Linked DNA regions of Saccharobesus litoralis. The protein of the gene in region 1 binds, or shares a complex with, the protein of each later gene. Links are inferred from orthologs where the notes say so. Each region holds a gene or a part of one and is shown on either strand. Other genes may lie near its edges.

Evidence for each region.
Region 2: the proteins of groL (region 1) and metK are in contact, whole or in part, in a cryo-EM structure (PDB 8P4O), measured with the Escherichia coli proteins. The link is inferred for Saccharobesus litoralis from one-to-one orthologs.

Annotation. Positions count from the first base shown.
Region 1 is NZ_CP026604.1:1,253,253-1,257,025, forward strand. What follows is about bases 486-3,388. They hold groL (chaperonin GroEL), read right to left. Parts: upstream 2,809-3,388; coding sequence 1,162-2,808; downstream 486-1,161. Other genes in these bases: C2869_RS04405 (RHS repeat-associated core domain-containing protein), read right to left, coding at 486-726; C2869_RS04415 (co-chaperone GroES), read right to left, coding at 2,993-3,280. Outside these bases: more of C2869_RS04405, read right to left, coding at 1-485; C2869_RS04420 (FxsA family protein), read right to left, coding at 3,454-3,773.
Region 2 is NZ_CP026604.1:2,983,633-2,986,941, forward strand. What follows is about bases 1-2,874. They hold metK (methionine adenosyltransferase), read right to left. Parts: upstream 2,077-2,874; coding sequence 925-2,076; downstream 1-924. Other genes in these bases: C2869_RS10665 (DUF4760 domain-containing protein), read right to left, coding at 1-142; napE (periplasmic nitrate reductase, NapE protein), read left to right, coding at 2,419-2,577; napF (ferredoxin-type protein NapF), read left to right, coding at 2,621-2,874. Outside these bases: more of napF, read left to right, coding at 2,875-3,121; C2869_RS10685 (chaperone NapD), read left to right, coding at 3,129-3,309. UniProt on the Escherichia coli protein: Catalyzes the formation of S-adenosylmethionine (AdoMet) from methionine and ATP.

The DNA.
Region 1 (3,773 bases):
AGCTACATTAAGTGATATTAGTGATATAGCAGTTCGGTCATTTGCGAGAAGATTAATGATTTGGTTTCTTGTATCACTACTCATAGTGGAAGTGTCAACGCCTAAAAGCAGTGCCGCGGTATTAATATCCATTTCAGCTAAGCCTACGCTTGCATCATTGATCCCTACCAAGATCATCATCCAAGCGGGCACATTTTTTAGTTTTGCCCAAACACCATGATATTTCTCTTGGAAAATTATGCTGGCCACATGCTGTGGATCCACCCCCATAGATCGAGCTGAGCTGGAGATTGAATACTTATGCTCACTAATTAGATCTAGGGCTGCTTGTCCCTCTCGCGCTCTATCATGCCTCCTAGAGTTGTTCCTATACCTATGTATCCTTTCATAAAACTTAATCTGCCTTTGTAGTTCATAACTGCCATAAACAGTGTGACATTCTCCTGAGTCGCATTTCTTTTCAACTTTTTGACAGTTCCCGCCCTCACTCTTTCTTTGGCAGGCTTCATCATCGTTAGTATATCCACTCGGATCTGTGTACCTGAGTGGGTTATTCCACCCGTAAGTATAAGAGTTCCAACTTTGGCTAAAATAGGGAGCTTGTACAATCGGATCTGGGCTTAAAAAGCGACCGATAATAGGGTCATATACTCTACCCTTCATATGAATAAATCCTGTCGCAAGCATATCATGACCAGTGAAGCCATCTTCGGTGATGTTAGCCAAATTATAAGCCAAGGCTTCGGTCGATTCTTAAATAACAAGACACCCACCTAAAAATACCAATCTTTGCGGGACATATAAATTTTGTATTTTCTATTTTGATGTATAGGACTGCAACATGGTCGTGTCGCGATTCGTTGTACTCATGGCGACCTACGGATTTTTAATTAAGTTTGTGTCTCATACGCACCTACAGGGAAATATTTTCAAGCTACACGTAATTCCTTTTGCTCTTTTATAAACACAAAAAAGCCCGAGTATTTCTACTCGGGCTTTTTAAATCTGTTTTTAGACAGATAGGTGTTCAGACTATTTTGCTAAACAGTTGCGCTTTAGACAAAGCCGCCGAATGTTTCAACCCTAGGAGCATACACGGAAGTATGTGACTAGGGTGAAATATGAAGGCAATGCAGTAAAAAGTGCAAATGTGACGCAAAATTACATCATACCGCCCATGCCGCCCATACCGCCCATACCGCCCATATCTGGGGCTGCTGGAGCTGCGTCTTGTGGTACTTCTGCAACCATAGCTTCGGTAGTGATCATTAATGATGCAACAGATGAAGCGAATTGTAATGCAGAGCGAGTCACTTTAGTTGGATCTAGGATACCCATTTCTAACATGTCGCCGTAAGTGTCGTTACCTGCGTTGTAACCATAGTTACCTTCGCCGTTTTTAACGTTGTTAACAACAACTGAAGCTTCTTCACCTGCGTTAGTTACGATTTGACGTAAAGGCGCTTCCATTGCACGTAGTGCAACTGCAACACCGTGGTTTTGGTCTTCGTTGTCACCAGTTACGCCCGCAATTTTAGCGGCAGCGCGAACTAGAGCAACACCACCACCCGGTACTACACCTTCTTCAACTGCTGCGCGAGTCGCGTGTAATGCATCTTCTACGCGAGCTTTTTTCTCTTTCATTTCAACTTCAGTGGCTGCACCCACTTTGATTACGGCAACACCGCCAGCTAATTTAGCTAAACGCTCTTGAAGTTTTTCTTTGTCGTAATCTGAAGTTGATTCTTCGATTTGACCACGAATTTGCGCTACGCGACCTTGGATTGCATCTTCTTCACCAACACCGTCGATGATAGTTGTGTTGTCTTTAGAGATAACTACGCGCTTAGCTTGACCTAGGTCTTCTAAAGTGGCTTTTTCAACTTCTAAGCCGATTTCTTCAGAGATAACAGTACCCGCAGTAAGAGTCGCGATGTCTTGTAACATTGCTTTACGACGGTCACCAAAACCAGGTGCTTTAACTGCAGCAACTTTAACGATACCGCGCATGTTGTTAACAACTAAAGTGGCTAATGCTTCACCTTCAACGTCTTCAGCGATGATTAATAGAGGACGGCTAGACTTAGCAACGCCTTCTAACGTCGGTAATAATTCACGAATGTTAGAGATTTTCTTGTCTACAAGAAGAATGAATGGGTTTTCTAACTCAACTGAGCCGTTTTCAGCGTTGTTGATGAAGTAAGGAGAAAGGTAACCGCGATCGAATTGCATACCTTCAACTACATCAAGTTCGTTTTCTAACGCTTGACCTTCTTCAACTGTGATTACGCCTTCTTTACCAACACGATCCATAGCAGAAGCGATGATTTCACCAACTTCAGTATCAGAGTTAGCAGAGATAGTACCGACTTGCGCGATAGCTTTGTTGTCTGCACAAGGAACAGAGAATGCTTTAAGCTCAACAACTGCAGCAGCAACGGCTTTATCGATACCACGTTTAAGATCCATTGGGTTCATACCCGCAGCAACCGCTTTAAGACCTTCGTTTACGATGGCTTGTGCTAATACAGTTGCAGTCGTTGTACCGTCACCCGCTTCGTCGTTAGCTTTTGACGCAACTTCTTTAACCATTTGTGCGCCCATGTTTTCGAACTTGTCTTCTAGTTCGATCTCTTTAGCTACAGAAACACCATCTTTAGTGATGTTTGGCGCACCGAATGACTTGTCTAATACAACGTTACGGCCTTTTGGACCTAAAGTTACTTTAACTGCATCTGCTAAAATGTTTACACCCGCAAGCATTTTAACGCGAGCGTCGTTACCGAATTTGACTTCTTTTGCTGCCATTTTCTATATTCCTAAATTCTTTCAATCGTTAGATTTAATTCTGTTTGTTTAATACCCGACAATTTAACTTCAAAATAGTCGGGCTTTAGGCAAAGCCGTCAAGATTTTCGCGAGGGAGCTTATTCCAATAAGTGACCGAGCAAAAAGCGAAGACAATGCCGCATAAAGTCTGAATATGAAGAAGTTATTCAAATACCGCTAAGATATTGTCTTCTTTCATCACCAACACTTCTTCACCATCGATTTTTTGCGTGCTGTCGATAGCGAAACCAAATAGAACCGTTTCACCGACTTTAACGTCTAATTCTTGACGAGAACCATTTTCTAAAGCACGACCAGGACCTACGGCGATAACTTCACCTTTTGAAGATTTTTCTGCTGCGCTGCCAGTTAATACGATACCGCCTGCAGATTTTGTTTCTTCTTCTAAGCGTTTAACGATCACGCGATCTTGTAAAGGACGAATTGCCATTTTTCTTAATCTCCTAAGAACAAATGTGATATTGAAAAAATTTAGGCTCAACTCACTTTGTTGAGCCTTTACATTGTTGGGATGTTATTTGGGGATAGGCCTTTTGAAATACAAGGCTATTTTATAAAAATTTTTAAAAAAGAATGTAAAACGGCTGCAAAACGCAACTTTAACTAATCTTTACGCTCAAATTCACCATCAATAATGTCACCCTGCTGACTTGGGTTTGAACCTTTTTTAGGTTGGCGGTCAAACGGGTTAGCGCCAAGATCGTGTTGCCTTTTTTGGTGAAAGTCATGATGCTGAAAGTCTTGCTGGTGAAAACCTTGTTGAGAATGAAATCCGCCCTGCATATTCGATTGAACAACTAACTTGTCTTTAATTTGCGCATACACGGCCAAGGCTATCGGTTTACGCGTAACAGGGATTGTTAGCAAAAAGCCAATCGCATCGGTCACAAAACCTGGGGTGACTAACAGTACACCTGCAATAA
Region 2 (3,309 bases), 1.7 Mb from region 1 along the record:
AGAACCCTTCAGAATGCCCATTCGCACCACATGCAAAAGTAGCTATTAATAAACTTATTGCTATTGATGTGTAGTTGAAAAAGTTTGCTTCGCGTTTAATGATGGAATTAATGGTATCCGATATTGTGTAATGATCTTCCATTGTGTTACTCGCAGTATCCCAAAAACCAAAAAGCCTCCAACAGGAGGCTTAGTACTTAAGTGTGAATGGATATTAGTCAAGATATCCATCTTGTAAAGGAGTGTCTAAATAGCCTTCGTCAATAGAAGGACTTAGAGCAGTCCCATTAATGGCTTTGTTTAAATATATATTTTTCATAACAATCTCCTTAAAATACATTCGTATAACTTATTTATACGTAAGCTTTACGAATTTAGATTACCTCACCTATTATAGGCTATCGGCGCGAGAGTATATAACTTTATATATCAGCCCTGCAATTTATTTGAGCGGCATAAATATTATTGAATATACTCTTAGTACATTTAAGCGTAGTTTAATTGCGCTTAAATGACAGTTATTAATATCAGTTCTTGCTACAGAGTAGAAATTAACTTTGATCTAAATTTACCGCAACAATAACTAGTTCGTCAACAATTACACTGCGATTAATGTATTTAAACGTATTTTAAAGTGTTTAAACTGTCTTTAAATGTTTACGAATAAGATTTTATTAAAAATTAAAACCACGTCCTCTGGGTGTGGATCCTATTTTAATCCAAGTTAGAATGAAAACGTGAATTGATGGAGTCTCAAATTAGTAGCTAAAGTAGAAAGCCATAGTGGCAATGAGGGAGTGGTACTTTGCTCAATTGAACGAGAGGCGCTTGGGTTATGAGGTAGGGGTAGTTGTTAAGTTTAAAATGTTAGCCTAATCAATTTGTTAGGCTAACTAACATTTACTAAAGCTAAATTTGAGCCTATTACAGACCAGCAGCTGCTTTTAATGCATCAACTTTGTCGGTTTTTTCCCATGGAAATTCTTCGCGACCAAAATGACCGTAAGCAGCAGTAGCTTGGTAGATAGGACGCTCTAAATCTAACATGGTTAAAATACCATACGGGCGTAAATCGAAATTAGCGCGCACGATATCCGTTAACTTGTCTTCGGCAATTTTACCAGTACCGAATGTTTCAACACTGATCGAGGTTGGTTCTGCAACGCCAATCGCGTAAGACACTTGAATTTCACAACGGTCAGCTAAACCTGCCGCAACAATATTTTTGGCTACGTAGCGTCCCGCATAAGCTGCAGAGCGGTCAACTTTAGATGGATCTTTACCAGAGAAAGCGCCACCGCCGTGACGTGCCATACCGCCATAAGTATCTACAATGATTTTACGGCCAGTTAATCCGCAGTCACCCATAGGACCACCAATAACAAAACGGCCGGTCGGGTTAATATGGAATTGGGTTTCAGCATTTAACCATTCTGCTGGTAACACAGGCTTGATGATTTCTTCCATTACGGCTTCGCGTAAGTCAGGTGTAGAAATACTGTCACAGTGCTGGGTTGATAAAACTACCGCATCAATACCTGTGATTACGCCATTTTCATAAGCAAAGGTAACTTGTGATTTAGCGTCAGGGCGCAACCAAGGAAGAGTACCGTTTTTACGTACTTCTGCTTGGCGTTTAACCAAACGGTGAGAGTAAGTAATAGGAGCAGGCATTAACACGTCAGTTTCGTTCGATGCATAACCAAACATTAAACCTTGGTCGCCGGCACCTTGGTCTTCTGGACGAGAACGGTCAACACCTTGATTAATATCAGGTGATTGCTTACCAATGGTGTTTAGAATGGCACAAGAGTCAGCATCAAAGCCCATGTCGGAATGAACGTAACCAATTTCGCGCACGGTTTTACGGGTGAGTTCTTCAATGTCTACCCATGCAGAAGTGGTTACTTCACCACCTACCATGACCATGCCGGTTTTAACATAAGTTTCACAAGCAACACGAGCCTTTGGGTCTTGCTCTAAGATGGCGTCTAATACGGCATCAGAGATCTGATCAGCAATTTTATCCGGATGGCCTTCAGAAACTGATTCTGAAGTAAATAGATGTTTAGCCATGGCTTTATCCTCTTGGTTTAGCAGTCTTTAGCAAACTAACAAGTAGTTGACTGGATAAGTCGGTTATTTCGATGGTTTTTTAGCCATCGACAAAGTGCGCACAGTGTATTCATTTTAAATTAATTTGCAAGTTTTTACGTCTAGACGTCTAAACGTCTTTATGTGAAAACGTCTAAGCCTAGTTTGCTATCGACGATACGCGGTAAAACTTGATGTAGATCAGATCAATTGAGCTTAACGCTGACTCTATTCAAGTCGCTGGCCAAAAATTGATCTCACGCAAAGTTCCTTTTTTAAGAGTTGTTAATTTGATCACCAGCAAAGAAGCTAGATAGGTGATCTATGAACCAAGAACAAACTTCAGAGTTGAAGAGCCGAGAAAGAAATACCTTTCTGTTTTTGACTATTTTTCTCGCCCCCATTTTGTCCATCATTATTGTTGGTGGCTATGGGTTTATGGTGTGGATTAGCCAACTGTTATTTGGTCCTCCAGGCGCATAAGTCTGGTGGATGACTATTTTAGGAATGGCAAGGTCTAACCCGCATGATTAATCGTAGCCGTCGCGGATTTTTAACCGGTAAGCGTCATTGGCAGCCAGCCATGCGTTTACCTTGGTTGAAAGATGAGCAAACATTTTTCAATTTATGTGATCAATGTGGTGATTGTATTGCAGCGTGTGAAACTCAGCTTTTAAAGCGTGATAAACAAGGCTGGCCACAAGCTGATTTTTCAACTGCAGAGTGTACATTTTGTCAAAAATGCGTTGCCGTTTGCAGCAAGGCCATGTTTGTTGATGACAAGAGCCAAAAACCCTGGTCTGCCAATATTCAAATCAACGATAAATGCTTTGCCAGTCATGATATTTATTGTCAAAGCTGTCGAGACGCGTGTGATTCCAGGGCCATTCACTTTCGTTATATCGATTCAGCTATTCCTAAACCTGAAATAAACCTGACCGATTGCAGTCAATGCGGCGCTTGTATTGAGTCGTGCCCGCAGCAATCAATCGACTTTAATCTAACTCAACCCTCTACCACGGAGTAAATGAGCTATGTCCGCAGTACAAGAAGCGAGCCAGCCCGAGTACCACGTAGCCAGTTTTGTTGCTCAGGCGATACCGGCACAAATTCAAAAGGTGCAAAACAGCATTTTAAGCCAAGCCGGCAGCGAAATTCACGCGGTAAGTGATGAAGGCAAAATTGTTTTTACGATTGAAGCTGATAGTCAAAATC